Linked DNA regions of Rhodobacter capsulatus SB 1003. The protein of the gene in region 2 binds, or shares a complex with, the protein of the main gene of each other region. Links are inferred from orthologs where the notes say so. Each region holds a gene or a part of one and is shown on either strand. Other genes may lie near its edges. The genes, in order: clpS and clpA.

Region 1 (14,628 bases), 1.9 Mb from region 2 along the record:
GACATGCCCAGACGGTTCAGACCGGCCAGCGCAAGGAAGGTGGCATCGGCCACGCCTTCGCCCAGTTTCTTCATCCGCGTCTGCACGTTGCCGCGGAATTCGACCATCTTCAGATCGGGGCGACGCGCGGCAAGCTGGGCGCGACGGCGCAAGCTGGAGGTGCCCACCACCGCGCCCTCGGGCAGCTCGGCGAGCGAATTGTATTTCATCGAAACGAAGGCGTCGCGGGTGTCTTCGCGCGGCAGGTAGCAATCGAGGATCAGCCCCTCGGGCTGAAGCGTCGGCATGTCCTTCATCGAATGCACGGCGATGTCGATCGAGCCCGCCAGCATCGCCTCTTCGATTTCCTTGGTGAAAAGGCCCTTGCCCCCCACCTCTTTCAAAGGCTTGTCGGCGGCGATCAGCGCCGCATTGTCGCCCGAGGTCTTGATCACGACGATCTCGAAGGCCTCTTCGGGCAGATCGAACGCGGCCATGAGCCGCGAGCGGGTCTCAAAGGCTTGCGCGAGCGCCAGAGGGCTGCCGCGGGTGCCGATCTTCAGCGGGGCGTTGGGCGAGGGCATCTGTTCCATGCGCTTGGCATAACCGCGTCAGATTGCCCGCGCAAGCTTTACAAGTGTCAACAGTGCTTGACATTCAGCCGCAGGGGACGCTGTTAAGGGGCAAGAAGGAGGCCCTCCAAATGACCGACAAGACGATCCTGCGCGCCCTCAAGGGCGAAGTTCTTCCCACGCCGCCGGTGTGGCTGATGCGGCAGGCGGGCCGCTACCTGCCGGAATACCGCGCCACCCGCGCGCAGGCGGGCGATTTCCTCAGCCTGTGCTACACGCCGGACCTTGCTGCCGAAGTGACGCTGCAGCCGATCCGCCGTTATGGGTTCGACGCCGCGATCCTTTTCGCCGACATCCTGCTTTTGCCGCAGGCGCTTGGCCTTGATCTGTGGTTTGAAACCGGGGAAGGGCCGCGGATGTCCACCGTGACCTCGATGGAGGGCGTCAAGGGCCTCAAGGGCAAGGACGACATCCACGACAAGCTCGCCCCGGTCTATGAGACCTGCAAGATCCTGTCGCGCGAGCTGCCGAAGGAAACCACTTTCATCGGCTTTGCGGGCATGCCCTGGACCGTGGCCACCTACATGATCGCGGGCCGCGGCTCCAAGGATCAGGCGGCGGCGCACAAGTTCAAGGACACCGACCGGGCGGCGTTTTCGGCGCTGATCGACGCGGTGACCGTGGCGACGATCGAATACCTGTCGAAACAGGTCGAGGCGGGCTGCGAAGTCGTCAAGCTGTTCGACAGCTGGGCCGGTTCGCTCAAGGGCCAGGATTTCGAGGATTTCGCGGTCGAACCCGCCCGCGTCATCACCGCCGAGATGAAGCGCCGCTTCCCCGGCCTGCCGGTCATCGCCTTCCCGCGCGAGGCGGGCCAGGGCTACATCGGTTTTGCCGAAAAGACCGGGGCGGATTGCGTCGCCATCGACAATTCGGTCTCGCCGGACTGGGCGGCGGAAAACGTGCAAAAGGGCAAGACCTGCGTGCAGGGCAACCTGGACCCGTCCTACATGGTGACCGGCGGCCAAGAGCTTGTGGAAGCGACGAAAAAGGTCGTCGCCGCGTTCAAGAACGGGCCGCATATCTTCAACCTCGGCCATGGCATCACGCCCGAGGCGAACCCGGACAATGTCACGCTCCTGATGGAAACCATCCGCAAGGGCTGAGCGCGCAAGGGCGTATTTGAACCAAGAAAAAGGGGGCCGCGAGGCCCCCTTTGCTTATCTGGCGCAGCGGTTCAGAAGCTGCGCGGTTTTTTCGGGCCGGGCTTGCCCGCGGGTTTCGCGCCGGGCTTGGCAAAGCTTTTCGCGCCGTATTTCGGCGCCGGTTTGCCCTCTTTCGCGGCGGCACCGTGGCCGCCTTCGCGGGCCCAGGGGGCGGCCTTGCGGGGTTTCGGCGCGGGCGCGTCGCCCGCAGGCTTGCGGGCCGGATGGGCCGGGCGCTCGGCGCGGTCGGATTTCTCGAAACGCTCGGTCTTTTCAAACCGCGGCGCGCGTTCGGCCCCCTCTTCGCGCGGCGGGCCCTTGCGATGCGGCTTCGGCGCCGGTTTGTCGCCATAGCTGCCGCGCGGGGCATAGGGTTTCTTCTCATAGGGCTTGCGATCGCCGGTCTTGCTCCAGCGGTCGGGCTTCGGCGCCGGACGGTCGAGGCCCTCGGGCATGCCCGGCAGGTTTTCGACCGTGCATTTGCCTTCCATCACCCGATCGGCGCCCAGACCCGCTTCGAAACGGTCGGCCATCGATTCATGGATCTGCACGAAGGTCTGATCCTGCATCACCCGGATCATCCCGATGTCGCGCCGGGTCAGATCGCCCGCGCGGCACAGCATCGGCAACAGCCATTTCGGGTCCACCCATTGGTCATGGCCCATCGAGAGCCGATACCAGCGCGCAGCCCCGAATTCCTCGCGCGCGCGGGGCTTCGGCCCCTCGCCCACGCTGACCGGGATCACATCCTCGGGCGCGGTGCGGGCGGCGCGGAAATGGCGCAGCACGGCGGCGGCGAGCTGCTTCGGCTCATGCGTTTCCAAAAGCCGGGCGATGGCGTCGAATTCCTCGGCCGTCGCGGGCTCGGTCAGCGCCGGTTCCGTCAGCAGACGTTCCTGATCGCGGGCCAGAATATCCTCGGGCGTCGGCGCCCCTTCCCAGGTCACCGAAACCTGCGCCTCGCGCAGAAGCCGCTCGGCCTTGGCGCGCACGTTCAGCGGCACGACAATGGCCGAAAGCCCCTTGCGCCCGGCCCGGCCGGTGCGGCCCGAACGGTGCAACAGCCCCTCGCGGTTCATCGGCAGATCGGCGTGAATCACCAGCTCCAGCCCCGGAAGGTCGATGCCGCGCGCGGCAACGTCGGTGGCGATGCAGACCCGCGCCCGGCCGTCGCGCATCATCTGCAGCGCGCGCGAGCGTTCGTCCTGCGTCAGCTCGCCCGAGAGCGCCACGACCGAGAAGCCCCGGTTCAGAAGCTTGCCGGTCAGATGCGTCACCGCCGCCCGGGTCGAGCAGAAGACGATGGCGCGTTCCGCCTCGTGCAGGCGCAGCAGGTTGACGATGGCATTTTCACGGTCAGAGCGGTCCACCAGCACGCCGCGATAGTCGATATCGGCATGGCTCTCGCGCGAGGACACGGTGGAAATCCGCTCCGCCTCGCGCTGGAAGGTCTGCGCCAGACGTTCGATCTCGCGCGGGACGGTCGCCGAAAACATCAGCGTCCGGCGCCCCTCGGGGGCGGATTCCAGAATGAATTCCAGATCTTCGCGAAAGCCCATGTCGAGCATCTCGTCGGCCTCGTCCAAGACGACGGCCGAGAGCGCCGACAGATCCAGCGCCCCGCGGCGGATGTGATCGCAGATCCGCCCGGGCGTGCCCACAACGATATGCGCGCCGCGTTCCAGCGCCCGACGTTCGGCCCGGGCATCCATGCCGCCGACGGCGCCGGTGATCACCGCCCCGGCCTTTTCGTAAAGCCAGCTCAGCTCGCGGCTGACCTGCACGGCCAATTCGCGCGTCGGCGCCACCACCAGCGCGCGCGGCAGATCCGGGTAAGGCGAGATGCCGTTTTCGCCCAGCAACTCGGCCGAGATCGCCAGCCCGAAGGCCACCGTCTTGCCCGACCCCGTCTGCGCCGAGACGAGGAGATCCCGTCCGGCCAGCTCGGGGCGCGTCACCGCGTCCTGAACGGGCGTCAGGGCATCATAGCCCCGCGCGGACAGAGCCTCGGCAAGCGCCGCGGGAAGATGGGGGAAGTCGGTCATATGGGGGGGCTTTCGCTACAATCAAAGCGAAGCCCATACGCCCAATCCGCCCGAAAGGAAAGCCCCGTTCTGCCGTCACGGCAAATATCGCCCGTTCACCCTGGTGCAAATATCCCGGGGGGGCGCAGCCGGGGGGGCAGCAGCCCCCTCTCCGGTTGCCTTTTTGCGCGCCGGGCGCAAGAATGCCGCAAACGGAGGGTTCCATGCGCAAGCTGATCGGGTTCGGTATTCTGGGCGTCGGTGTTCTGACCGGCTGCGGCACGCCGCAGGAACAATGCATCAACCGCGAAACCCGCGAGATCCGACATCTGCAGGACATGCTTGACGAGATCGAGGGCAATCTGGCGCGCGGCTATGCCTATGAGGATTACGACGTGCCGATGACGCGCTGGGAACAATGCGGCACCGACGTGATCCGGCGCGGCAATGGCACGGTGATCGAGAAACCGCGCATGTGCCTGGAAGATTACACCGTCACCCGCACCCGCGAAGTGGCGATCGATCCGGTCTCGGAACGGCGCAAGCGCGACGGGCTGCGCGACAAGATCGACGAGCTGACCCCCGCCGCCAATGCCGCGATCCGCGCCTGCAAGGCGGCCTATCCCGAGGAATAGGCCACCTCGCGCCAGCTGTCAGCGCCGCCGCCGCACCACCCGGCGCGCGGCGGTTTCGGGTGCGGGCTTTTCCGGTTTCGTCGCATGCGCGATCGGACGCTCGGCCCGGATCACCCGGAAGGCGCCGTCGCGGCCGCCGGGCGGGGTGAGCTCCTCGACCTCGTGGAAACAGTCGCGCAAGGCCGCCTCATAGGGCAGGTGCCGGTTCGCCACCATCCAGAGCGTCCCCGAGAGCGACAAGAGCCCCGCCGCGGCGCGGATGAAGGCCAGCCCCAGCCCCGGATCGGCGGCGCGGGAGGTGTGAAAGGGCGGGTTCATCACCACCGCCAGCGGCCGGGCGTCAAGCTTCACCCGGGTCGCATCGGCCCAGTGAAACCGCGCCCGCGGATCGGTCAGGTTGCGTTTGGCGCAGTCGAGCGCGGCATGTTCCGCCTCGACCAGATCGACCGCCTCCACCCCCTTGCGCGCCAGAACCTGCGCCGCAAGCCAGCCCCAGCCCGCGCCCAGATCGACCACCCTTGCGGGCAGCGTCTCGGGCAGGCAGGCGGCCAGCAGCGCCGAGCCGCGGTCGATGCCATCGGCCGAAAACACCCCGGGCAGCGTGGTGAAGCCGGGCGCGGGCTGCAGCGGCCGCGCCTCCCAGCCCGCCAGCGCCCCCGGCGCGGCGGCAAAGGACAGGATCTTGCCATGCGCCTTGGCGATCGGATCGGTGATCGGCACCAGCCCGCGCAGGTCTTTCAGCAGCGAGTCGATGCCGTCAGTCTTCAGCCCGTCCACCCAGATCGGCCCGCCCGGCACCACCCGCGCCGCCGCCTCGGCCAGCAGCGCCCGCGCCTCGGCCTTGGCGCGCGGCACGAAGACCACGGCGGCGGCAAAGCCGCGCTCCCCGGTCGCGGCGGCAACGGCAAAGCCGCGCGCGGCCAGCGCGTCGTGATCGGGCCGGAAGCCCTGCACCAGCTGCAGCCGGTCCTTTGGCAGATCGGAGAGGTCGGTCTCGGCGGTGGGACGGTAAACGACGATCCGCCCCTCGGGCGGCAAAGCTTCGGGCGCCTCAAGCGCCAGCGACAGACGGGGATGGCTCATCAGATCGGAGGGGTGCCCCCCTCACTCCTTTTCCATGGTGCATTGCAGCGGGTGCTGATGGCGGCGGGAAAAATCCATCACCTGCGAGACCTTGGTCTCGGCCACCTCGAAGGAATAGACGCCGACGACGGCCAGCCCCTTCTTGTGCACGGTCAGCATGATTTCGAAGGCCTGGGCATGGGTCATGCCGAAGAAGCGTTCCAGAATATGCACGACGAATTCCATCGGCGTGTAATCGTCGTTCAGCAGCATGACCTTGTACATCGGCGGCCGGGCCGTGCGCGGGGCGGTCTTGACCGCAAGTCCGGCCTCGCCCGCGCCATCCCCCTCGCCGTCTCCGGCGCGAGGGGCGCTGAGGTATAGGGGGTCAAGCACGGGCAGTCCTCCGCAGTGTCGAAAGGGTCGAATCGGTGTCAAATATCCATGATCGCAGGGAATCGTGGATCCGGGGTTCAATATAGGACCATGGCGCGGCAAGAAAAGCCAGTGCGGCGCATCTTGCCAACAGCGCACCCCGGCGTCAGTTTGGCCGCAAGGAGAGCCCCGATGACCCTGACCACGATCGGCTTTGACGCCGATGACACGCTTTGGCACAACGAGCGGTTCTTCCGCCTGACCCAGGCGCGGTTTCACGACCTGCTGGCCGATCACGCCGAGGTGGCGCAGCTGGAACAGCGCCTGCTCGCCGCCGAGCGTCGCAACGTCGGCGCCTATGGCTTTGGCGTCAAGGGCTTCACGCTGTCGATGATCGAGACCGCGATCGAGGTCAGCGCGGGCCGCGTCCCCGCCGCGGTGATCGGCGAGATCCTGGCCGCCGGGCGCGAGATGCTGGCGCATCCGATCGAGATCCTGCCCCATGCCCGCGAGGCGGTGGAGGCGCTGTCGGACCGCTACCGGCTGGTGCTGGTGACCAAGGGCGATCTGCTCGATCAGGAACGCAAGCTGGCGCAATCGGGCCTGGGCGATCTTTTCGACGCGGTCGAGATCGTCTCGGACAAGCGGCCCGAGACCTATCGCGCGGTCTTCGCGCGCCATGGCACCGGCGCGGATCAGGGGCTGATGGTGGGCAATTCGCTGAAATCCGACGTGCTGCCGATGCTCGAGGCGGGCGGCTGGGGCGTGCATGTGCCGCACGAGATGACCTGGGCGCTGGAACATGCTACCCCGCCCGCGGCGCATCCGCGCTTTGCGGCGCTGCCGGATCTGGGCGGGCTGGCGGGGCTTGTCGCCGCGATTGCGGCGGGCGCGGCGGGCTGATCCGCGACGGATCACCACAAGCTCTGGGCCGCGACCCGGCCGCCACCCCAACATGTTGACGAAATTCAGCCCTGCGTTGCACGAACGCCTCAGTTGAAGCCTTTGAATCTTCGTGGTTTTCAGCACCGGGAAGCCGTGCTAATCTTGCCGCCAAGCCCCAGACCACAACGGGGTACATAGAGGCAGTAAGGGCAGTTATCGTGACCAGGCTGACGCACTGGGGCCGTTCGGGGCTTTTGGCAATATTCTTGGCTGTTCTTCCGGTGGCGCTCTCGGCGGCACCGTTTGCAGCCTATGTGATGGACGCGCGCACCGGCGAGGTTCTTTACGAAAAGAACGCCGACACCCGGCTTCACCCGGCCTCTCTGACCAAGATGATGACGCTCTACATCGCCTTTCAGGCGATCGAATCGGGCGAGGCGAGCCTTGACACGATGGTCACGGTCTCGGCCAATGCGGCCGGTCAGGCGCCCTCGCGGCTGGGGCTGCGCACCGGACAAAAGATCGCCCTGCGCTATCTGATCCGCGGCGCGGCGATCAAATCGGCCAACGATGCTGCCGCGGCGATCGGCGATTTCCTCGAGGGCGACGAGGCGCATTTCGCGGCGCGGATGAACCGCACCGCCAAGGCGCTTGGCATGAAGAACACCACTTTCAAGAACGCCAACGGGCTGACGAAGGCGGGGCATCTGTCGACCGCGCATGACATGTCGATCCTCGGCCGCCACCTGCTTTACGATTTTCCCCAGTATTACAACCTGTTCTCGCGCCGGACCGCGGATGCGGGCATCGCCCATGTGGCCAATACCAACCGCCGCTTTCTGGACGCCTACGACGGCGCCGACGGCATCAAGACCGGCTATACCGTGCCCGCGGGCTTCAACCTGACCGCCTCGGCGCAGCGCGGCAACAAGCGCATCATCGCGACGATCTTCGGCGGCACCTCGCCCGCGGCGCGCAACTCGAAGATGGCCGAGCTGATGGACCTGGGGTTTGAGCGCGCCCCCGGCAAGGTCAATGCGCAAAAGCCCGAGCCGCCGATGCTGATGGCCAATGCCGAAAGCGACATCGCCGGGCCGCAGGTCGAGGCCGCGCAGGAGGCCGAAGACGGCGACGAGGAGGCGGTGAAACTGGCCGCCGCCGCCGCCGGGGCCGCCACCGTCGCCGCCCGCGCCGCCGCCCCCGAGGCGCTTGAACTTGCAGGCCTGGCCCGCAGCCCGCGCCCGCAGGCCCGCCCGGCCACCGCCGCCGCGACGCCCGAACCGGAGGAAGCGCCGGTGCAGCTCGCCGCCGCCGCGCCCGAACCGGCCCCCGAAGCCGCGCCGCTGGAGCAGGTCACCGCGCCGCAACCCGAAACCCTGGCGATGATCGAGCCCGCCGACGAAACCGTCGAGGCACAGGGCGACACCGATCCTTCGGGTCCGGTCTTCATCCAGACCGCCACCGCGCAGCCCGAAACCCTGGCGCTTGGCGCCTCGGCGCAGGTGCCGCGCAATGACACGGTGATTCTCGCCGCGCTGACGCCCCCCGCGCCGATGCCCGAAGGCAAGCGCGAGGTCGTCGCCCGTGCCTCTTCCTCGGGCGGGCGCAACTGGGGCATCAGCCTGGGCAAATATCCGTCGCAATATGCCGCCGAACAGGTGCTGCTGAAAACCGCGCTGATGGAAAGCACGGCGCTGTCGCAGGGGCTGCGCAAGGTCGCGACCCGCAAATCGGGCTATGACGCGCTCTTTGTGGGCCTCAGCCGCGGCGACGCCGATCTGGCCTGCGCCCGTCTGGCCGCCCGCGCGGTCGATTGTTCGGTGATCGGGCCGTAACCACCCGCGACAAGAGCGTATTTTTGCCAAGAAGAAACCCGGATCCCTGAAAAGAGGTCCGGGTTTCTTCTTGGTGCAAATACGCCCCTTTCCGCGGGGTCAGCTTTTCGGGCGGTCGTCGTATTTGCCCGACAGGATCCGTTCGGCATCGCCCTTCGGGTCGTCATATTGCCGGGCGCGCAGCGACCACAGGAAGGCGACAAGGCCGAAACCGCCCAGAAACAGCGAGATCGGGATCAGATAGGTCAGGACCGACATCTTGGGCTCCGTTCGGGCTATTTCAGCCGCATCGAGTTCAGCGACACTGTAATCGACGAGGTCGACATCGCCAAGGCCGCCGCAAGGGGCGTGGCAAGGCCCACCAGCGCCAGCGGCACGGCGACGACGTTATAGGCGGCGGAGATCACGAAATTCTCCTTGATGCGGCGCCGCGCCTGTCCGGCGATGCGCAGGGCGTCGCCCACCGGCGCCAGATCGGCGCCCAGAAGCACGATGTCCGAGGCCGTGCGCGCGGCATCGAGCGCCGAGGCGGGCGAGATCGAGACATGCGCCGCAGCGAGCGCCGCGGTGTCGTTGAGCCCGTCGCCCACCATCAGCACGCGCCGCCCCTGCCCCATCAGATCGGCGACCAGCGCGGCCTTTTCCGCGGGCAGCGCGCCCGAATGCCATTCGGTGATGCCAAGCTTGCCCGCCAGCGCCGAAACCGCCGTCTCGACATCGCCCGAGACCATCAGCACCCGCTTGCCCTGCGCGGTCAGAAGCGCCACCGCCTCGGCCGCGCCCAGACGCAGGTGATCCGAAAAGCGGAAGGTGACCGGCTCGGCCGCGCCCAGACGCAGATGCGTGGCGGTGCTGTCGCAGGGCGCGGCGCCGACCCAGTCGGCCCGGCCCAGCCGCAGCGCAAGCGCCCCCAGCCGCCCCTCGATGCCGAAGCCGGGCACCTCGCGCAGATCATCGAGCACGACGGGGCGGATGTCCCGCGCCTCGGCCGCGGCCACCAGCGCCCGCGCCAGCGGATGCGAGGAGGCCTGCGCCAGCGCCGCCGCAACGGAGAGAGTTTCCTCCTCGATCGTGTCGAGCCCTTCCAGAACCGGCGCCCCCATCGTCAGCGTGCCGGTCTTGTCGAAAACCACCGTGTCCACCTCGGCCAGACGTTCCAGCGCGGTGCCGTCCTTGATCAGAAGCCCCTTGCGGAACAGCTTGCCCGACGCCGCGGTGATCACCGCAGGCACGGCCAGCCCCAGCGCGCAGGGACAGGTGATGATCAGCACGGCGGCCGAGATGTTGACGGCAAAGCGCAGATCGCCGCCCGTGGCCCACATCCAGTAGCCGAAGGCCGAGAAAGAGAGCGCATGCACCAACGGCGAATAGGCCCGCGCGGCGCGTTCGGCCAGGGTCGTGTAACGGGTCTTGGCGCTTTCGGCCATCGCCACCAGATCCGCCATCCGGTGCAGCGAGCTGTCCTTGCCCGCCGCGGTGACGCGCAGCGTCAAAGGCCCGGTCAGGTTCACCTCGCCCGCCGAGAGCATCGTGCCCGGGCCCACATAGACCGGCAGGGTTTCCCCGGTCAGAAGCGAGCGGTCGGTTTCCGAGGTGCCCGAAGTCACCTCGCCATCGGCCGGGATGCGGCCGCCCGGGCGCACCCGGATCAGATCGCCCGGCTTCAGATCGGCCACCGGCACGATCGTCTCGACGCCCTCGCGCAGAAGATGCGCGCGCGGCACTTCCAGCGCTGCCAGTTCCTCGGCCGCCGAGCGCGCCACGGCGCGGGTGCGGTAGTCAAGGTAGCGGCCGACTAGCAGGAAGAAGGACAGCATCACCGCCGCGTCGAAATAGGCGTGATGGCCATGGTGCATCGTCTCGAAGATCGAGATCGAGGAGGCGAGGATCAGCGCCAGCGAGATCGGCACATCCATGTTGACGCGGCCGTGTTTCAGCCCGCCCCAGGCCGAGGCGAAGAAGGGCTGGCCGACGAAGACCACGGTCGGCAGCGCGATGGCGGCGGAAATCCAGTGGAACATGTCGCGCGTCGCGGCCTCGGCGCCCGACCAGACCGCGATCGACAGAAGCATGATGTTCATCATCGCGAAACCGGCGACGCCGATCCGCATCAGAAGATCCCGGCCGCGCTTGTCGGTTTCCGTGGCCGAGAGCATGCCGGGGTCAAGTTCATAGGCCTCGTAGCCGATTTTGGCCAGCGCCTCGACCAGCGTCTCGGCGCTGACCCCCGCCTCGGCATCGACCGAAACGCGTTTCAGCGTCAGGTTCACCCGCGCCGAGCGCACACCGGGCTGCGCCTCCATCTCGCGTTCGACATCGGTGATGCAGACCGCGCAATGGGCGGTGGGCAGCGAGAGCATGATCCGCGCCCCCTTGATATCGCCCGATTTCGCCAGATCCTCGGCCGAGGGGGCGGCCAGGCAGGCCGGGCAGGCGGAAGCGGAGAGGTGATCTTCGGTGACCCCCGCAGGGGGGGCCACCGACGCAAGGGGGGCAGCGGTCATTGGGCTCAGCCTTCGACGAAGAAATCGAGGCGCTGCCGGAACAGCACCCCGTCCGCGGATGTGGCAGAAAGGTGGATCAGCCAGGCCCCGGGGGCAAGGCTGAGGGGCGCGGAATAAACGCCGTCGGTCCGGGTCATCTGCGGGGTCCGGTCCTCGGCCGCCATGGTGGTGCGGCCGACCAGAACCTCGAGCTGGCCCAGCGGCGCGGGTTGCCCCGCCCGGTCGCGGATGTCGAGGCTCAGCACGCCATCCGCATAGGCGGGCTTGACCGTCCAGCCCAGCCGCTCCTGCGCGGCGCGGTCGGCATCGAAGGTCTGCGAGGCGACATAGGAATTCGCCACTTCAAGCCCCGGGAAGGTCTTCACCGCCTGCACCGCCATCGTCACGTTGACGGCGATGATCAGCCCGAAGAAGGCCACGAACATCAGCAGGACCTTGCGGCCGGTCAGCGGTTTCGCCATTTCACTTGCCCTTGCCGTTGAAGACGGTATCGGCGGAATCCGACACCGGCTCGTCCTCGCCGACCTGTTCGACCCAGATCATGATCTCGGTGCGCTTCGCCCCGGCAAGATCCGACGCGGGTCCAGCATCGAGATAAAGGCGCTGGTTGTAAAGCTGGTCGGCGGGCACGGTGACGGTGTCGCCCTCGACCCCTTCCAGCGTCAGTTTCAGCGCCTGGGTTTCCTCGTAATCCGCCGTCGTCGCCGAGATCCGGAAGGTTTCTTCCGACCCGTGCTTGTTGCGGATGCGCAGCGTGTAGATGTTGCGGATCGTGCCGTCCGATTGCGTCACGAACAGCGGATCACGGCTGGGCGTGACGTTGAAGTCCAGCGGCGAGCGCAGGAACAGCCCCACCACCAGCGCGATGCCGAAGCCCGACCAGAGCGTGAAATACAGCAGCGTGCGCGGACGCAGCACGTGTTTCCAGATGTTCGTGACCTTGTTGCCGGCGCGTTCGTTCGTTTCGTCCTTCAGCGCCATGTAGCCCACCAGACCGCGCGGCTTGCCGATCTTGTCCATCATCTCGTTGCAGGCGTCGATGCACAGCCCGCAGGTGATGCATTCGAGCTGCTGGCCGTTGCGGATGTCGATCCCCATCGGGCAGACGTTGACGCAGGCCATGCAATCGATGCAATCGCCCTGCCCCTCGGCCAGTTTCTCGTTCTTTTGCAGCTTGCCGCGGGGTTCGCCGCGCCATTCGCGATAGGCAATCGTGATCGTGTCCTCGTCCATCATCGCGGCCTGGATGCGCGGCCAGGGGCAGGCATAGATGCACATCTGTTCGCGGGCGAAACCGCCAAAGGCAAAGGTCGTCGCGGTGGCGATGGCGATGGTGGTGTAAGCGATCGGCGAGGCGTCGCCGGTGAGAAGATCGGAAAGCAGCGTCGGCGCATCGGTGAAATAGAACACCCATGCCCCCCCGGTGGCCAGACCGATGAACAGCCAAAGCCCCCATTTGATCAGCCGCTTGCGGATCTTCTCGGCATTCCAGGCCTGACGGTGCAGGCGGATGCGGTTGTTGCGGTCACCCTCGACCCAGCGTTCCACAAGGATGTAAAGATCGGTCCAGACCGTCTGCGGGCAGGCATAGCCGCACCAGACCCGGCCCAGCGCCGAGGTGAACAGAAAAAGGCCAAGCCCGGCCATGATCAGAAGGCCCGCGACGAAATAGAATTCATGCGGCCAGATCTCGAGCCCGAAGAAGAAGAAGCGCCGGTTGGCCAGATCGAGCAGAACCGCCTGATCGGGCAGCGCCGCGCCGCGGTCCCAGCGGATCCAGGGCAGGATGTAATAAATGCCCAGCATCAGCGCCATCAGCACCCATTTGAGCGAACGGAACTTGCCGGAAATGCGTCGGGGGAAAATCGGTTCACGCGCGAAATAAAGCGGCGCGTCGTCGGGACTTGGTTGATTGGCGCTCACGGGTGTCTCCGTTGGCTGGGCTCCGTCCTGATGGGATTGAACAGGAACGGGCCGGGTTTGCAACTGCACCTTAAAGCTATATTGCCGATGCAGCTTTTTGGACGTGCTTTCCCCGGATCGGGGCATTTCGGCCAGAACATGCGGCCCCCCGCCCTCTTGATCGGGCGGGCCGGGACGCAGATATGTTGAAACGCACCGACGCCCCAGGAAACGCGCGAACAGGACGGGGCGTCGGTGCTTCCCGGGGGGTCAGGCAACCCCCCGGGGATCCGTTTGGCTGTTACTGGCCACCGCCCAGGCTGTGGACATAAGAGGCCACGGCCCGGATCTGCGCTTCGCTCAGACGCGGTTTCGCGCCATCGGCCGCCCAGCTCCAGGACGGCATCACGCCGCCGCGGCCCAGCTGTATCGTGGTGGTGATCGTATTCGCATCGCCGCCATAAAGCCAGATCCCGTCGGTGAGGTTGGGCGCGCCCATCTCCACCATGCCCTTGGCGTCTTCGCCATGGCAGGACACGCAATTGTCGGCAAACACCTGCTGACCCGCGGTCGCCCGGGCTTCATCGGCCGGCTGCCCCGAGATCTTCAGGACATATTGCACGACGTCGTCGATCTGCGCCGGTTCAAGCAGCTCGTCGGTCAGATGCGCGGGCATGTTCGCGACCGGCAGCGTGTCCGGATCGAGCGGATCGCGGATGCCGTGCTTGATGTTGGTGTAGATCGTCTCGATCGAGCCGCCATGCAGCCAGTCGCCGTCCAGCAGGCTGGGGAAGCCGGTGTTGCCGCCCGCCCCCGCGCCGTGGCACTGCGCGCACCAGGTGCGGAACACCGCGGCGCCCGCGTTGCGGGTGTAGGTCACCAGTTCCGGATCGGCCGCGATCGCGGTCAGATCCGTCGCCACCAGCTTGTCTTCCACCGCCTTGTTCATCTCGGCGAATTTGGCGATGTCCTTTTCGACATCGGCCCGGGTCGAAGACCCGAGAATGCCCGGCGTCGCCCCCGAGGCGAAGATCGGCCAGGCCGGCATCGCGATCGAATAGGCCACACCCCAGACGATGGTGGCGTAGAAGGTCCACAGCCACCAGCGCGGCAGCGGCGTGTTCAGTTCCTCGATGCCATCCCACGAATGTCCCGTGGTCTGCACCTCTTTTTTGGTCGTCGGTTTTTTGCTCATCTCCACGCCTCCTTACCGCGTGGCGCCGTCGTCGTGTCCGGGGTCTCAGCCCTGGCCACGATCGGCGGGTTTGTCTTCATGGCGGAAAGGGATGTTCGCGATATCGTCGTGAACCCTGGACGATCCGGGCCGGAAGGCCCAGATAACGGCACCGATGAAGGTGAGCAAAAGCGCAAGCGCCGCCCAGCTGTCGGCGAATTCACGCAGGATATGATAGTCCATCCCCAGCTCCTTCAGCGACTTGCCACGGGTTGGAAGGTCGAGAAATCGACCATCGTGCCGAGCACCTGCAGATAGGCCACCAGCGCATCCATCTCCGTCAGGCCGGGTTTGCCATCGAAGTTGCGGATGTTGACCTTTTCACCGTAATTCGCCACCAGCGTGGCGCTGTCGGCGTTCGGATCCGCCTGGGCCACGAAGTCGGCCTTGGCGGCGGCGATCATCTCGGCGCTGTA
Region 2 (14,744 bases):
GCCGAGGGCAGCGAGGCGCTGCGCCAGCGCGCCGCCCGGGTGGTGCGCCGCCTTCTGGGCGTGGCGATCGAGGGTGGCGACGGCGCCGCCTTTCGCGCCCGTGCCGATCTGCCCGAGCTTCCCGATCAAAGCTTTGCCGTCACCGACGGGATCCGCGCCTATGACATCACGCTGATCGAACTGCCCGCGGCGCGGGCGCGTCTTTTGATGTTCGCGGGCGGCCTGCCGCCGCGCGACACCGATCTGTGGCTGGTCGAAAGCCGCGTCGATCCGCGCCCGGCGGGGCTGCGTCTGGCCGCGCCCGGGGTGATCTGTTTCACGCCGGGAACGCTGATCGACACGCCCGCCGGGCCGCGCCCGGTCGAGGCGCTGCGGCCCGGCGACCGGGTCTCGACCCGTGATGACGGCCCGCAGGAGATTTTGTGGATCGGATCGCGGCGGATGAGCGGGGCCCGGCTTTACGCGCTGCCGCATCTGCGCCCAGTGCGACTTGGGGCGGTGCGACTTGGGGCGGTGCGGCTGCGGGCGGGGGCGCCTGGTCTGCTGCGCCCCGCGGCCGATCTGCTGGTCTCGCCGCAGCATCGGGTGCTGGTGCGCGGTGCCGCGGCGCGGGCGCTGTTCAACGAGCCCGAGGTGCTGGTGCAGGCCTGCGATCTGGTCGATGACGCCGCGGTGCGGGTCGCGACCCGGCTGCCCGAGGTCACCTATCTGCACCTGCTGTTCGCGCGCCATCAGGTGATCCGGGCGAACGGGGTCGAGACCGAAAGCTTCCACCCCGCCGCGACCGAGGTCGAGAGCATCGCCGAGGATCAGCGACAGGCGCTGTTGCGGCTGTGCCCCGGGATCGAGGCCGATCCGATGACCTACGGGCCTTTCGCGCGGCGCATGCTGAGCGCCTCGGAAGCGGCGATCCTGCGCCACGATCTGGCGGCCTGAGCGACGGTTTCGGGCGAAAAGGAAACGCGATCCGCGTTTCCCGCCCGCCTGTGCAAGGCCCGTGGCAAGACCGTTTCCCCAAGCGCGACACAGGCCGACGCCCGGCCCGGCGGGCGAGAAGCGCCCGCCATGGGCGGGGCGGGCGCTGGCCGGCGGCCTTTGGGCCCCCGGCTGGCATGGGGCCAATGCCGCGCGTGACCTCGGCGATGGCCTCGGTCATGGCAAGCCGCGGCAGGAGCGATGAGTTTACCGTTCCGTCAGCTTCAGCTCGATGCGGCGGTTCTGCGCCCGGGCCTCGGGGCTTTTGCCCGCCGCCACCGGGCGGAATTCGCCAAAGCCCGCCGCCGCCAGCCGTTTCGGCGCAAAGCCCTGCGCCTCGATCAGATATTTCACCACCGACAGCGCGCGGGCCTGCGACAGTTCCCAATTGTCCTTGAATTCGCCCTGACCCGAGAGCGGCGTGTCATCGGTGAAACCGTCCACCTCCAGCAGCCAGTCGATTTCCGGCGGGATCTCGGCCGCCAATTCGCGGAACGTCTCGGCCACGCGCGAAATCTGCGCCTGTCCCTCGGGCGACAGATCAGCCGAACCGGGCTGAAACAGCACCTCGGACGAGAAGACGAACCGGTCGCCCACCACCCGCACGCCCGCGCGCCCGTCCAGCAACTGCGACATCCGGCCGAAGAATTCCGACCGATACCGCGCCAGATCCTTCGCCTCGGCCTCGGCCTTCCTGCGCGCCTCCTCCTCCAGCGCGGCGCGGCGTTTCTGTTCCGCCGCCACCTGCGCCAGCGCCGAATTCAGCTGGCTTCCCAGCGCCTCGACCTGCACCTTGGCCTCCGTATCCCTCGCCTTGGCCTCGTCCAGAACCGCTTGCAGATCCGCCAGCTGCCCGCGCAAAGCCGCCACCTGCTGATTGAGCCGCGCCACCTGTTCCGCCTTGCGATCGCTTTCTGCCCGGGTCTCGGTCAGGGTCTTTTCCGCCACGGCCTTCAGCGCCGCCTGCTTTTCGGCCTCGCTCAGCTGCACCTCCAGCCTGCCCTGCAGATCCTTTCGCGCCGCCTCGGCCGCGGCCAGAAGCGTCAGCGTCTCCTCGGCCTTTTTGCGCGCCGCATCAAGCTGCAACCGCGCCGAGGCCAAGGCCGCATCCGAGGTTTTCAGATCGCCCTGCAGGTCCGCAATCACCGCCGCCTGCGCCGTCTTCTCGGCCAGAAGCCCCGCCACCTGCGCCTCGAAGGCGGTGATCCGCGCCCCCGCAGCCTCCAGCCGTCCGGTCAGCGCCTCGGTCTGCGCCTGTTCCAGCGACAGCGCCTGCGCCAGCCCCGCGACCTGCGCCGAGAGCGCGTCCAGCTCATGATCCTTCGTGGTGATCGTGTCGCGCAGCATCGATTGCACGATCATGAAGATCGACAAAACGAAGATCAGCACCATCAGCAGCGCGCCCATCGCATCGACGAAGCCGGGCCAGACATTCGTGGTGGCAAAGCGCTGCCCGCGGTGGCCCGAGAGCGCCATCTCAGCCCTCCCCGCCGCGGGCACGGACCATGAGCGCCCGCGTCAGGGCCGCGAAATCATTGCGCAGATCGGCCATGCTTTCCTGCCGCCCGGCAGACATTTCCTCCAGCATCCGCGACATCTGCAGATCGATCGAGCGCAGCCGCATCCGCATTTCCGCATCCACATCCATCGCCGCATCGCGGTCGGCGGCGCCTTGGTCGGCCAGCCGGTCCAGCGCCGCGATCAGCCGCTCCTGCCCCTCGGCCATCCGCGCCAAAGCCTCGGCCTGCCCGGCGCGGCTCTCGATCTCGGCGCCCAGTTTCTGCGCCAGATCGCCAAAGCCCTGCGTCAGCTGCGCCAGCCGCGTCTCGGTCTGGCTGCGCGCCTGTTCGGCGCGGATGAAAAGCGTCTGCAGCGCGTCCATCTGCTCGGCCATGTGGTCAAGCACCCCCGCCACCGCCGAGGCCTCGCCCGCGCCCTCGGTCTCGGCCGAGGCGAAGCTCAGCCGCGTGATCGAGGAAATCCAGTCCTCCAGCTCGCCGTAAAAGCGGTTCTGCCCATGCGTGGCGAAAAGCTCGAGCAGGCCCACGACCAGCGATCCGGCAAGGCCGAGCAGCGAGGAGGAAAAGGCCGTGCCCATGCCGCCGAGCTGGCCCTCAAGCCCGGTCATCAGCCGGGCAAAGACCGCGGTGGCGGGCTCGCCCTGTTGCGGGGCCAGCGCGCGGATCGTGTCGACGACGCCCGGGACGGTGGTGGCAAGGCCGTAGAACGTGCCCAGAAGACCCAGGAAAATCAAAAGGTTCGACAGGTAGCGGGTGATGTCGCGGGCCTCGTCGATCCGCGCCGCCACCGAATCGAGGATCGAGCGGGCGGCGGTCGTCGCGATGGTGCGGCTTGCCCCGCCGCGGCCCAGAAGGGCGGCCAGCGGCACCAGCATCTGCGGCGGGCGATACATCGGCCGTCCGGGGCGGTCGGCGGCGAAGCTCTCGATCCAGCTGACCGCTTTCACCAGCTGCACCACCTGCCAGAAACAGCCCAGCACGCCCAGCACGAAGACCCCGCCGATCAGGCCATTCAGCAGCGGATTGGTCTGGAAGATCGGATAGATGCGGGCATAGGCAAAGAACCCGCCCGCGGCCACCAGCCCCAGCACCGCCAGCATCGAGACGATCTGTCGGACGGGTTGCGAAAACTGCGGGGGTTGGACCCGGACCGGTGCGCGCATGCTCTGCCTCTCTACTCGTTGCGGGAAGGATAGGCCGCGCGCGCCCCCCTGCCAAGCCTCAAGCCAGAAGCTCACGCACCCTTGCGGCCAGCGCCTCGAGATCGGGATCGGCAAGGCCCAGATCGGCCAGATGCGCGGCGGTGTTGAACAGGTAATCCCGGTTCGGACCGCGGGCGCCATGGGCCCGGGCGATGGTGTGCGCCTGGGTCTCGAAATCGAGCGCGCAATATTGCGGCCCGGCGCGGTCGATCACATAGGTGATCGCGGTGACCTGCCGCCCGTCCGAAAGCGTCACCGGCAGCGCGCGTTCCAGATAGGCGTCAGAGACCAGTTCGCGGGCGCGGATCTCGGCCAGGATGCGGGGGGCCTCGGCCGCGGGGGCGCGCAGCGCAAGGCCGCGGCAGGCGGCGCCGGGCGCGGCATCCAGCGCCAGCACCAGACCCGGCGCCGCGGGCGTGCCGCGAAAATGGATCGAATGCATGCAAAAGCTGCGGTGCCAGCCGTCAAGCCGCGCCGGGCAGGCCTCGGCCGGGGTGAAGCCGGGGTCCCAGATCAGCGATCCGTAGCCGAAAATCCAAAGCGCCTCGGGCATGGCTGGCCCTCCCTGATCCCGGGGGATAAAAGGAAGGCCGGGATTTGGAAAGAGGCTGCGATGCGGGTCTGGGTCTGGGGCGTGGTTCTGGCGGGGTGTGTTCTCGCGGCCGATTGGGGCGCGGGGCAGGGGATGGCGGCCTGGCTGCGCAGGACGCTGGCCGGGTCCGAGACCGCCGGGGCGGCGCAGGTCTCCGCCCGGGGTTTTCCGGCCCGGATCGGCGTGCAGATCGAGGCGCCCTGGCTGGCCGAGGCGGGCAGGCCGGTTCTGGCGCTGGAGCGGGCGACGGTGACGGCGCCGGTCTGGAACCCGCTGGCCTGGACGCTGGATCTGCCCCTGCCGCAGCGGGTCACGCTGCAGGGCCTGCCCTTTGCGCTGACCGGCGCGGCGGCGGCGCTGACGGTTGCGGCGGCCCCGGGGGCGGATCTGCCGCTGGCCGGGATCACGCTGCGGATGGACAGCCCCGCGCTGCAGCTTGCGGCGGCCAAGGCGCCCTCGCTGGCGGCTGAAAGCGTCGATCTGACCCTGCGGCCGACCGATGATCCGCGCCTCCTGCAGCTGACGGGGGCGATCGTCGCCCCGGCCCTGCCGCCCGGTCTGGCGGGGGCGCTCAGCCGTCAGGCCGGGCTGGCGACGCCCTTGCCGGACCGGCTCGACCGGATCGCGCTGGAGGCCGGGGTGGCGCTGGCGCAGCCGCCGGCGCTGCTCTCCGCCGGGCCCGTGGCGCTGACGGCGCTGGATCTGCGCCGGGCGGATCTGCTGTGGGGCGGGCACCGGATCGGCGTTTCGGGGCGGTTGAGCGTCACCCCCGATGGCTGGCCCGAGGGCACGCTGACGATTGCGCTTGCCGATTTTCCGGTCTGGCTTGATCTGGGCCTTGCCGCGGGGCTGGTGCCGCCCGAGCGCAAGCCGATGCTGGCGGCGATGGGCGAGTATCTGGCGCGGCAAAGCCCGGACGGGTCGGTGCTTCTGCCGCTGTCCTTTGCGAACGGCCGGATGAGCCTTGCGGCGATCCCGCTGGGTCCGGCGCCGCGGCTGCCTCAGCGGCAGTAGGTGCCCGAGCGGTAGCGCTGGGTGTCCACATGGATGTGGTCCTGATGGTAGCGGTCGGCCTTGGGCCCCAGCACCGTGCCAAAGGGGCCGCAGGCCGCGGCATGGATCGCCCGGAAGATCCGCGGCTGGCTTTTCCAGCCCCGCTCGACATCCAGGCTCTGGCCGTTGCGCAGCACCAGCCCCATCAGGTCGATCGCCTTGCCGCGGCCGTGTTCCGACAGTTTCGCGCCGCGCTGGTTGTTGCGCGGACGGCAGACATAGCCGGGGCCGACATCCAGTTTCGCCACGCCGCCGCCCTTGCCGCCCACCGCCGGAACGATGCCGCGATCGACCCAGCGCTTGAAGGCGGTGGCGGTGGCGCAATCGACCGTCATCGGCTGCGAGAGCTTGAGGCCGGAAACCGAGGTGATCCGCACCGGTTCGGCGATGCCGCAGCCCGAGCCGCGCCCGCCATTGCCGATCGGCGGCAGCTCCTGCCCGATCAGGCCGGGCACGCCGCAGACCGACCCGCGCAGGCCGGGCTCGGCCCTGCGGGCCGGAGGGGCTTCGGGCGCGGGCGCTTCCGGGGCGGGGGCTTGCGCTTGCGCGGCGGCCGAAAAGGCGCGACAGCACGCCGCCCGGCGGCGGCTTCCGGGCTGCGGGAGTGGTGGGGGCGGGGGCGGGCGTGACCGGCGCGGCCGAGGCGACCGGGGGCGCCTCTTCCGGCGGGGGCCGGACGGCGAGGGTCTCGGGGCGCGGTTTCGGGCGGTGGCCCGCCAGCCGCGGATCGGCCTGCGGCACGGGATCGGCCTCGGCGGGGGGCAGGGGCGCCAGCCCGGCGGGCCGGGGTTTCGGCCGCGCCCCGGCCAGCCGCGGATCGGCGGGCGGCGGCAGGCTTTCGGCCGGGGCGGTCGCGCGGATCGCGGCCGGGCGCGGCAGCGGGTGACGGCCCGAAAGGGCAGGATCGGCGGCAGGATCGGTCCCGGCGGGCTGCGGCCTCTCGATCGGCGATTGCCCGGAGCTTGCGGGCAGCGCCACCCCGCCCGGCGTGGCCTTGGGGGCGGCGGGCGGTTGCGCGGGCGCGGCCGCCGCGGGCCGGGGCCGGGGCAGCGGCGAGGTTGTCAGGGGGTCGGCGGCAACGGGACCGCACGCCAGCGCCGTGATCAGCGCCAGCGCAAGGCTCCGGGGGCGGCGCATCAGCGCGTCTCCGCCTTCGGCGGCGGCACGCGGCCGAAATCGGGGGCGGCGGTGTCCTGACCGGCCTCGATGATGCCGCGGCGGATGGCGCGGGTCTCGGTGAAATAGTCGAACAGCATCTGCCCGTCACCCATGCGGATGGCGCGTTGCAGCATGAACAGTTCCTCGGTGAAGCGGCCCAGAATGTCGAGCGTCGCTTCCTTGTTGGTCAGGAACACGTCGCGCCACATCGTCGGATCCGAGGCCGCGATGCGGGTGAAATCGCGAAAGCCCGAGGCGGAATATTTGATCACCTCTTCCTGCGTCACCCGGCGCAGGTGATCGGCCACGCCCACCATCGTATAGGCGATCAGGTGCGGCGTATGCGAGACGACGGCCAGAACCAGATCATGCCGGGCCACCTCCATCTCGTCGACATTGGCGCCCAGCGCGGTCAGGAACCCCTTCAGCCGCGCCACCGCCGCGGGGTCGTTGCCCGCGAGCGGCGTGATCAGCCACCAGCGGTTGACGAAAAGCGTCGCAAAGCCCGAGCGCGGCCCGGAATGTTCGGTCCCGGCCAGGGGATGGCCGGGGATGAACTGCACATGATCGGGCATGTGCGGGGCCACGGCTTCGACCACCGCCTGTTTCACCGAGCCGACATCGGTCACGGTCGCGCCGGGCGCCAGATGCGGCGCGATTTCCGCGGCAATCGCCGCCATCGCGCCCACGGGCACGCAAAGCACCACCAGATCGGCGCCTTCGACCGCTTCGGCGGCGGTGTCGAAAACCCGGTCGCAAAGGCCGATTTCCAGCGCTGTCGCCCGGGTCTCGGGCGATTTCGCATGGCCGATGATCTCGCCCGCCAGACCCTTTTCGCGCATCGCATGCGCCATCGAGGAGGCGATCAGCCCCAGCCCGATCAGGGCGACGCGCTTGTAGTGTGTCATGCCGAGGCGCCCGCCTTGAACAGCCCGATCATATGCGCCACGCGCCGGCACGAGGGTTCGTCGCCCACGGTGATGCGCAGGCAATGCGGCAGCCCGTAGCTGGCCACGCGCCGCACGATCAGCCCGTCCTTTTTCAGGAATTCGTCGCAGGCCTCGGCCTCGGCTTCGGACCCGAACCGCGCCAGCACGAAATTCGCCATCGAGGTGTCATTGGGCACGCCGCGTTCGGCCAGGGCCTCCGACAGCCAATGCCGCAGCCGGGCGTTTTCCGACCGCGATTGCACCACCCAATCCTGATCGCGCACCGCGGCCTCGGCGGTTTCCAGCTGCGAGGTCGAGAGGTTGAACGGATCGCGGATGCGGTTGAGCACGTCGATGATGTCTTTCGGCCCGTAACCCCAGCCGATGCGCAGCCCGCCCAGCCCGTAGATCTTGGAAAAGGTGCGCGTCATCATCACGTTGGGCAGCCGCGAGGCCAGGTCTGCGCCGCCGTCATAGCCCTCGACATATTCCGCATAGGCGCTGTCGATGATCAGCATCGCCTGTTTCGGAATGCCCATGGCCAGCCGTTCCAGCTCTGCCAGCCCGACCATCGTGCCGGTCGGGTTGTTCGGATTGGCGATGAAGACGAGCTTCGTCTTTTTCCCGCAGGCCTTCAGGATCGCGTCAACATCCAGCGTGCGTTCGCGTTCGGGCACCGAAACCGGCGTCGCCCCCGCGCCCAGCGCGGCGATGCGATACATCAGGAAGCCGTGTTCGCTGTGCACCACCTCGTCCTTCGGCCCGGCATAGGCGTTGACGATCATGCGGATGATTTCATCCGAACCGACGCCGCAGATGATCCGCGCGGGGTCAAGCCCGTGCACGTCGCCAATCGCCTGACGCAGCGCGGCATGGTCGGTGGAAGGGTAGCGGTGCAGCTTGTGCACCGTGCGCGAGAACGCCTCCTTGGCCCGGTCCGAGGCCCCGTGCGGGTTCTCGTTCGAGCTGAGCTTGATCGCATCGCTGATGCCGGCCACATGCGAAGCGCCGCCCTCGTAAAGGGCGATGTCGAGGATGCCGGGCTGGGGGCGGATCGGGTCTGTCATGATGAGGTCCTTGTCCTGGATGCCTCAATAGCCGGGGCAAAGCCGCATGGGAAGCGCTGTTTCAACCGCAAATACGCCTGAAAGCGGCAGTGATGCCGCCAGACCGCAGGCCTCCGATCAAATTTTAGGAAATTTTTAGAACATCAGCCGCATATTGCCCTCTCAGCCGCCGCCCCTTGCCACAATTCGGGCCGAAAGGAGGCCGGTCGGCAAATGTTGGAAGGTCCAGATGAAACACCCCTCTCTCCCTGCCCTGCTGCTTGCCGCCCTGTGCCTGCCGTTCGGATCCGCCGCCCTTGCCGGAGATCTGGGCGCCGCCTTTCATGCCCTGCCGGTCGATACCCGCGTGGCGGTGCAGGCCGAGTTGGCCGCGGTCGATCTTTATCTTGCCGATCCCGATGGCGACTGGAGCGCCGCGACCGAACGGGCCGTGCTGCGCTCGGTCGAGGCGATTTCGCTGAATTCCGGGGCGCGCGTGCGGCCGCAGCTGACCAGCACCCCGGCGATGCAAAGCTATCTGCAGGCGCTGGCCGAGGGGTCCTATTCCAGCTATCTGCGCCGCGGCGATTTTTCGGGCGGCGGTGCGCTTTGGCGCCGGATCCAGCTTGGCGGCTGAGTCCCCCGGATCGGACATGCAAAAGGCCGCCCCGAAGGGCGGCCTTTCGTTTCGGAGGCAAAGAACCGGATCAGTTCTTCGCGTAGAATTCGACGACCAGGTTCGGTTCCATGTGCACCGGATAGGGCACGTCGCTGAGGCCCGGGGTGCGCACGAAGGTCGCGGTCATCTTGCCGTGGTCCACTTCGAGGTAATCCGGCACGTCGCGCTCGCCCGACTGGGCGGCTTCGAGGACGATGGCGAGTTGCTTCGAACGGTCACGGACGGCGATCACGTCGCCTTCCTTGACGCGGTAGGAGGCGATGTTGACGCGGGCGCCGTTCACCGTGACGTGGCCGTGGTTCACGAATTGACGCGCGGCGAAGATCGTCGGCACGAATTTGGCGCGGTAGACGATGGCGTCCAGACGGCGCTCGAGCAGGCCGATCAGGTTTTCACCGGTGTCGCCCTTGACGCGTTCGGCTTCGCCATAGATCTTGCGGAATTGTTTTTCGGTCAGATCGCCGTAGTAGCCCTTGAGCTTCTGCTTGGCGCGCAGCTGGGTGCCGAAGTCCGACAGCTTGTTCTTGCGGCGCTGGCCGTGCTGGCCCGGACCGTAGTCACGCTTGTTCAGCGGCGACTTGGCGCGGCCCCAGATGTTTTCGCCCATGCGGCGGTCGATCTTGTACTTGGCAGCGGTGCGTTTGGTCATCGCTGATCTCCTTCTTGACTGTGAAGGGCGTTGTCCTTTCCCGCGGCTTTGGGCCTTGGGCGACAGGCTTCCCCTTGCGGGGTCCACCAACACCAATGAAAGCCCCGGCAAGCGTCGCCGCTGCCGGGATGGGGGGCTTATACAGAGGCCGCGGGCAGAGTCAACGCCCCCGCGGCAGTTTTGCCGGTCAGGGCGCGGCAAGGATGACGAAAGCTTCCTTGCGGCCGATTTCGGCACCGTCGCGGCTTTGGGTGACCGTCGCCTCATAGCGGCCGGGGGCGAAGCCGCCCGCGGGGGCGCGCTTGCCCGCATAGCGGAAAAACAGCGCCTGCGGTCTTTCCAGCACTTCTTCATGCGTGAAGGTGAACCCCTCCGGGCCCGTGATCGTCAGCGTCACCACATCGCCCTTGCGGCTGTCGTAGCCATAGGCCCAAAGCACCAGTGCGGGGGCATCGGCCGGAAGCCTGTCAGTTGCGGTCAGGCCCGCCTTGACCGCCGCGAAATCGGGCGGGGCATCGCTCAGCGCGGCCTGCAAAAGACCGCCGCCGACATAGGCGGGCGGGTCCTGCCAGAGCGTGCGGCGGGGCGCGGGGTCGCAGGCGGCGGCGGGATCGGGTTGGAACGGATCGACATCAAGGCCGTCGTGGCGCAGGGCCAGATGCAGATGCGGGAATTCGGCCCGGCCCGACATGCCGACCTGGCCAAGCCTGGTGCCCGCGGCGATCTTCGTGCCCGGTTTCACCGCGATCGAGCCCTGTTTGAGGTGGCAATATTGCGTCTGCCAGCCGCCGCCATGTTCGATCAGCACGCCATTGCCGCAGTCCTTGCCCGCGACATCGGCCCCAGCGGCGAAGGCGCCATCGGCTTCGCCGTCGCGGATGGCGCGGACGCGGCCCGGCGCGGCGGCCAGAACATCGACGCCCGCCGCCATCGCGGCCAGGGTCGGCAGGGCAAAGTCGGTGCCGTCATGGCCCTGATAGCTCGCGGTTCCGCAGCCGAAATCGCGCAGCTCCGGGCCGGGGCCGTGATCGACATAATGCTGGATGTAACAGGTCTCGCCCAGGGTGCAGGCGATCGGCTGTTTCAGCACGATGTCCTGCGCCGGGACGGCCCCGGGCAGGGCGGCCAGGCCGAGCGCCAGCGCCAGCAGAGGGGCGCGGCGGCCGCAAGGTCGCGGGCGGAACAGAGGCATCGCAACATCCCCCAAAAGATCAGGCGCCCCCAAGGGAGCGCCTGAAAAGCCTAGCATGGCGATAGAGTCGGGGTCACGCATGATCCGGGGGCCGGATCGGATGCGGCCCCGCCGCCGGTCAGCCCGCGGGCAGCAGGCGCGGTTTCGCCCCGGCCAGCCGCGGTTTGCCCGGTTCCTCGACATCCAGCGCGATCGCATCGTCACGCACCGTCACCCGGACCACACCGCCCTTGATCAGGCGGCCGAACAGAAGTTCTTCCGCCAGGGGTTTCTTGATGTGCTCCTGAATGACCCGGCCCAGCGGACGCGCGCCCATCTTGTCGTCATAGCCCTTGACCGCCAGCCATTCGGCGGCTTCGGGCGTCAGCTCGATATGGACGTTGCGGTCGATCAGCTGCGCTTCAAGCTGCAGCACGAACTTGTCCACCACCTGCAGGATCGTGTCGCGCGGCAGCGGCGCGAAGCTGACCACCGCATCCAGACGGTTGCGGAATTCCGGCGTGAAGGTGCGTTCGATTGCCGCCGTATCCTCGCCCTCGCGGCGTTCGCGGCCAAAGCCGATCGCCGATTTCGCCTGCTCCGCCGCCCCCGCGTTCGAGGTCATGATCAGGATCACGTTGCGGAAATCGACCTGACGGCCGTTGTGATCGGTCAGCTTGCCGTGGTCCATCACCTGCAGCAGGATGTTGAACACGTCCGAATGCGCCTTTTCGATCTCGTCGAGCAGCAGCACGCAATGCGGATGCTGATCGACGCCATCGGTCAGAAGCCCGCCCTGATCGAAGCCGACATAGCCCGGAGGCGCGCCGATCAGACGGCTGACCGCGTGTTTCTCCATGTATTCCGACATGTCGAAGCGCAGCAGCTCCACCCCCAGCGTATTGGCCAGCTGTTTCGCCACCTCGGTCTTGCCGACGCCGGTCGGCCCCGCGAACAGGTAGTTGCCGATCGGCTTTTCCGGCTCGCGCAGACCGGCGCGGGCCAGCTTGATCGCCGAGGCCAGCGTCTCGATCGCCTTGTCCTGACCGAAGACCACGCGCTTGAGCGTCTTTTCCAGATCGCGCAGGATCGCGGCATCGTCTTTCGACACGCTTTTCGGCGGGATGCGGGCGATCTTCGCCACCACGGCCTCGATCTCTTTCGCGCCCAAGGTCTTGCGCTTCTTGCTGTCGGGCAGCAGGTGCTGCGCCGCCCCCGCCTCGTCGATCACGTCGATCGCCTTGTCGGGCAGCTTGCGGTCATGGATGTAGCGCGCCGCCAGTTCCACCGCCGACTTGATCGCGTCGTTGGTGTAGCGCACGTCGTGATGTTCCTCGAAATAGGGTTTCAGCCCCATCAGGATCTTGATGCTGTCGCCGACCGAGGGCTCGTTCACGTCGATCTTCTGGAACCGGCGGCTCAGCGCGCGGTCCTTTTCGAAGTGCTGACGGAATTCCTTGTAGGTGGTCGAGCCCATGCAGCGCAGCTTGCCGCCCTGCAGCGCGGGCTTGAGCAGGTTCGAGGCATCCATCGCCCCGCCCGAAGTGGCGCCCGCCCCGATCACCGTATGGATCTCGTCGATGAAGAGGATCGCATCGGGGTGATCCTCGAGCTCCTTCATCACCGCTTTCAGCCGTTCCTCGAAATCGCCGCGATAGCGGGTGCCCGCCAGAAGCGCCCCCATGTCGAGCGAATAGATCGTCGAGCGGGCCAGGATGTCGGGCGTCTCGCCGCGGGTGATCTTCAGCGCCAGACCCTCGGCGATGGCGGTCTTGCCCACGCCCGGATCGCCCACCAGAAGCGGGTTGTTCTTGCGGCGGCGGCAGAGCACCTGAATGCAGCGTTCCACCTCTTCGGCGCGGCCGATCAGCGGGTCGATGTCACCCTTTTGCGATTTCTGGTTCAGGTTCACGCAGTATTTGCCAAGCGCGGATTCCTTCGCCTCGCCCGGTTGCGCGGCTTCGGCCTTGGCGGTTTCCTCCTCGGCGCCGATGACGGGACGGCTTTCGCCGAAGGCCGGATCCTTGGCCACGCCATGGGCGATGAAATTGACCGCGTCGTAACGGGTCATGTCCTGCTCCTGCAGGAAGAAGGCCGCGTTCGATTCCCGTTCCGCAAAGATCGCGACAAGGACATTCGCCCCCGTCACCTCGGTCCGGCCCGAGCTTTGCACATGGATCGCGGCGCGCTGGATCACCCGCTGGAAGGCGGCGGTCGGCACGGCTTCCGAGCCTTCGACTTCGGTGATCAGCGTCGAGAGATCATCGTCGATGAACTCGGTCAGGGTGGTGCGCAACTCGCCAAGATCGACGCCGCAGGCGCGCATCACGCGGCTGGCGTCGGGCTCGTCGATCAGCGCGAGCAGAAGATGTTCGAGCGTCGCCAGTTCATGTTTGCGCGTGTTGGCCAGCGCCAGTGCGGCGTGAATTGCTTGCTCGAGCGTGGTCGAAAACGAAGGCATGCGGCGCTCCTTTCCTCGGGTCTCCCGATACTGGCCTCATGTGATTAAGTTTCGGTGGATTTCGCCGCGCTTCAAGGCCCGGACGCGTGTTTTTTCCACCTCTCGCCGCTCTGTTGCAAAACTGACCAGCGCGGCGGGCTTTCGCGCGATCCGCAGGCAGCGCGCGAAAGTGCTTTCAGAACCGGTCCTTGCGCGCCCGCGCCGCGGTGAAGACGGCGAGCGGCGCGGCATCCCCGGGCAGGCCGAGCGCGGCGCGCAACGCAGCGTCATCGGCGCGCAAAAAGGGATTCGTTGCCCGTTCCTCGCCCAAAGTCACCGGCAAACTGGGTTCCCCGGCCAGCCGCAAGGCCGTCACCCGGTCCATCCGGTCGTGCAGCCGACCGTTCCCCGGTTCCAGGCTGAGCGCGAACCGGCCGTTCGCGGCGGTGTATTCATGCCCCGAACAGACCCGGGTTTCGGGCGGCAGCGCGGCCAGACGGGTCAGCGTGTCGAACATCTGCGCGGGGGTCCCCTCGAAGAGACGCCCGCAGCCCCAGCTCATCAGGCTGTCGCCGGAAAAGAGCAGCCCCGCCCCGGGCAGATACCAGGCGATATGGCCGAGCGTATGGCCGTCGGCCGCGATCACCTGCGCGGCCTCCATCCCCAGATGCAGCACGTCGCCCGGGGCCACCGGATGATCGAGCGGCGGCAGCCGGTGGGCATCGGCCGCGGCCCCCGCCACCTTGGCCCCGGTCGCCTGCGCCAGCGCCTCGACCCCCGCGATGTGATCGGCGTGGTGATGGGTGATCAGGATGTGGTGCAGCTGCCAGCGCCGGTCGGTCAGCACCTTCAGCACCGGGGCCGCCTCGGGGACATCGACCACCACCACGGTATCGGTGGCGGTGTCGTGCCAGAGCCAGGCGTAATTGTCGGTCAGGCAGGGGATCGGGGTCAGTTCGAGGGTCATGGCCTTTTGCGCATCTTTCGCTATCCTGACCCAGCTTCGCCCAAGGAAGGCCAACCTGCAATGCATCTCGACGTGCTCGACCTGCGTGATTTCTACTACCGCACCCAATTGGGGCGCACGGCGCAAAAGGCGATCCGCGACAAGGTGGTCGAACTCTGGCCGGACACCCAGTCCGGCATGGCCGGGCTGACGGTGGCGGGCTACGGCTTCGCGGTGCCGCTGTTGCGCCCCTATCTGGGCCGGGCGCGGCGGGTGATCGGGCTGATGCCCGCGCAGCAGGGCGTGATGCCCTGGCCCGCCGGAGAGCCCAATGTCTCGGTGCTCTGTGCCGAAACCAGCTGGCCGCTGGAGACCGGGATGATC

What was found.
Region 1: the proteins of clpA (region 2) and clpS are in contact, whole or in part, in a solved structure (PDB 1LZW), measured with the Escherichia coli proteins. The link is inferred for Rhodobacter capsulatus SB 1003 from one-to-one orthologs.

What each region holds. Positions count from the first base shown.
Region 1 is NC_014034.1:1,228,811-1,243,438, reverse strand. The notes cover bases 4,197-7,124. They hold clpS (ATP-dependent Clp protease adapter ClpS), read right to left. Parts: upstream 5,874-7,124; coding sequence 5,520-5,873; downstream 4,197-5,519. Other genes in these bases: RCAP_RS05820 (D-alanyl-D-alanine carboxypeptidase family protein), read left to right, coding at 7,055-7,124; RCAP_RS05825 (HAD family hydrolase), read left to right, coding at 6,045-6,755; RCAP_RS05835 (class I SAM-dependent methyltransferase), read right to left, coding at 4,434-5,498; RCAP_RS05840 (lipoprotein), read left to right, coding at 4,197-4,415. In the rest of the region: hemC (hydroxymethylbilane synthase), read right to left, coding at 1-563; hemE (uroporphyrinogen decarboxylase), read left to right, coding at 683-1,717; RCAP_RS05845 (DEAD/DEAH box helicase), read right to left, coding at 1,789-3,801; more of RCAP_RS05840, read left to right, coding at 4,005-4,196; more of RCAP_RS05820, read left to right, coding at 7,125-8,572; cbb3-type cytochrome oxidase assembly protein CcoS, read right to left, coding at 8,672-8,830; RCAP_RS05810 (cation-translocating P-type ATPase), read right to left, coding at 8,848-11,076; RCAP_RS05805 (nitrogen fixation protein FixH), read right to left, coding at 11,082-11,537; cytochrome c oxidase accessory protein CcoG, read right to left, coding at 11,539-12,999; ccoP (cytochrome-c oxidase, cbb3-type subunit III), read right to left, coding at 13,280-14,173; RCAP_RS05790 (CcoQ/FixQ family Cbb3-type cytochrome c oxidase assembly chaperone), read right to left, coding at 14,219-14,395; ccoO (cytochrome-c oxidase, cbb3-type subunit II), read right to left, coding at 14,407-14,628. UniProt on the Escherichia coli protein: Involved in the modulation of the specificity of the ClpAP-mediated ATP-dependent protein degradation.
Region 2 is NC_014034.1:3,164,700-3,179,443, reverse strand. Bases 10,775-13,818 are described here. They hold clpA (ATP-dependent Clp protease ATP-binding subunit ClpA), read right to left. Parts: upstream 13,436-13,818; coding sequence 11,114-13,435; downstream 10,775-11,113. Other genes in these bases: gloB (hydroxyacylglutathione hydrolase), read right to left, coding at 13,611-13,818; RCAP_RS14715 (M23 family metallopeptidase), read right to left, coding at 10,775-10,995. Outside these bases: RCAP_RS14770 (Hint domain-containing protein), read left to right, coding at 1-936; RCAP_RS14765 (peptidoglycan -binding protein), read right to left, coding at 1,183-2,451; RCAP_RS14760 (motA/TolQ/ExbB proton channel family protein), read right to left, coding at 2,453-3,658; RCAP_RS14755 (gamma-glutamylcyclotransferase), read right to left, coding at 3,717-4,250; RCAP_RS14750 (DUF2125 domain-containing protein), read left to right, coding at 4,311-5,303; RCAP_RS14745 (extensin-like domain-containing protein), read right to left, coding at 5,291-5,797; RCAP_RS18680 (hypothetical protein), read left to right, coding at 5,968-6,228; RCAP_RS14735 (prephenate/arogenate dehydrogenase family protein), read right to left, coding at 6,479-7,408; hisC (histidinol-phosphate transaminase), read right to left, coding at 7,405-8,496; RCAP_RS14725 (hypothetical protein), read left to right, coding at 8,726-9,112; rpsD (30S ribosomal protein S4), read right to left, coding at 9,183-9,803; more of RCAP_RS14715, read right to left, coding at 9,991-10,774; more of gloB, read right to left, coding at 13,819-14,381; RCAP_RS14700 (methyltransferase domain-containing protein), read left to right, coding at 14,442-14,744. UniProt on the Escherichia coli protein: ATP-dependent specificity component of the ClpAP protease. It directs the protease to specific substrates. It has unfoldase activity. The primary function of the ClpA-ClpP complex appears to be the degradation of unfolded or abnormal proteins.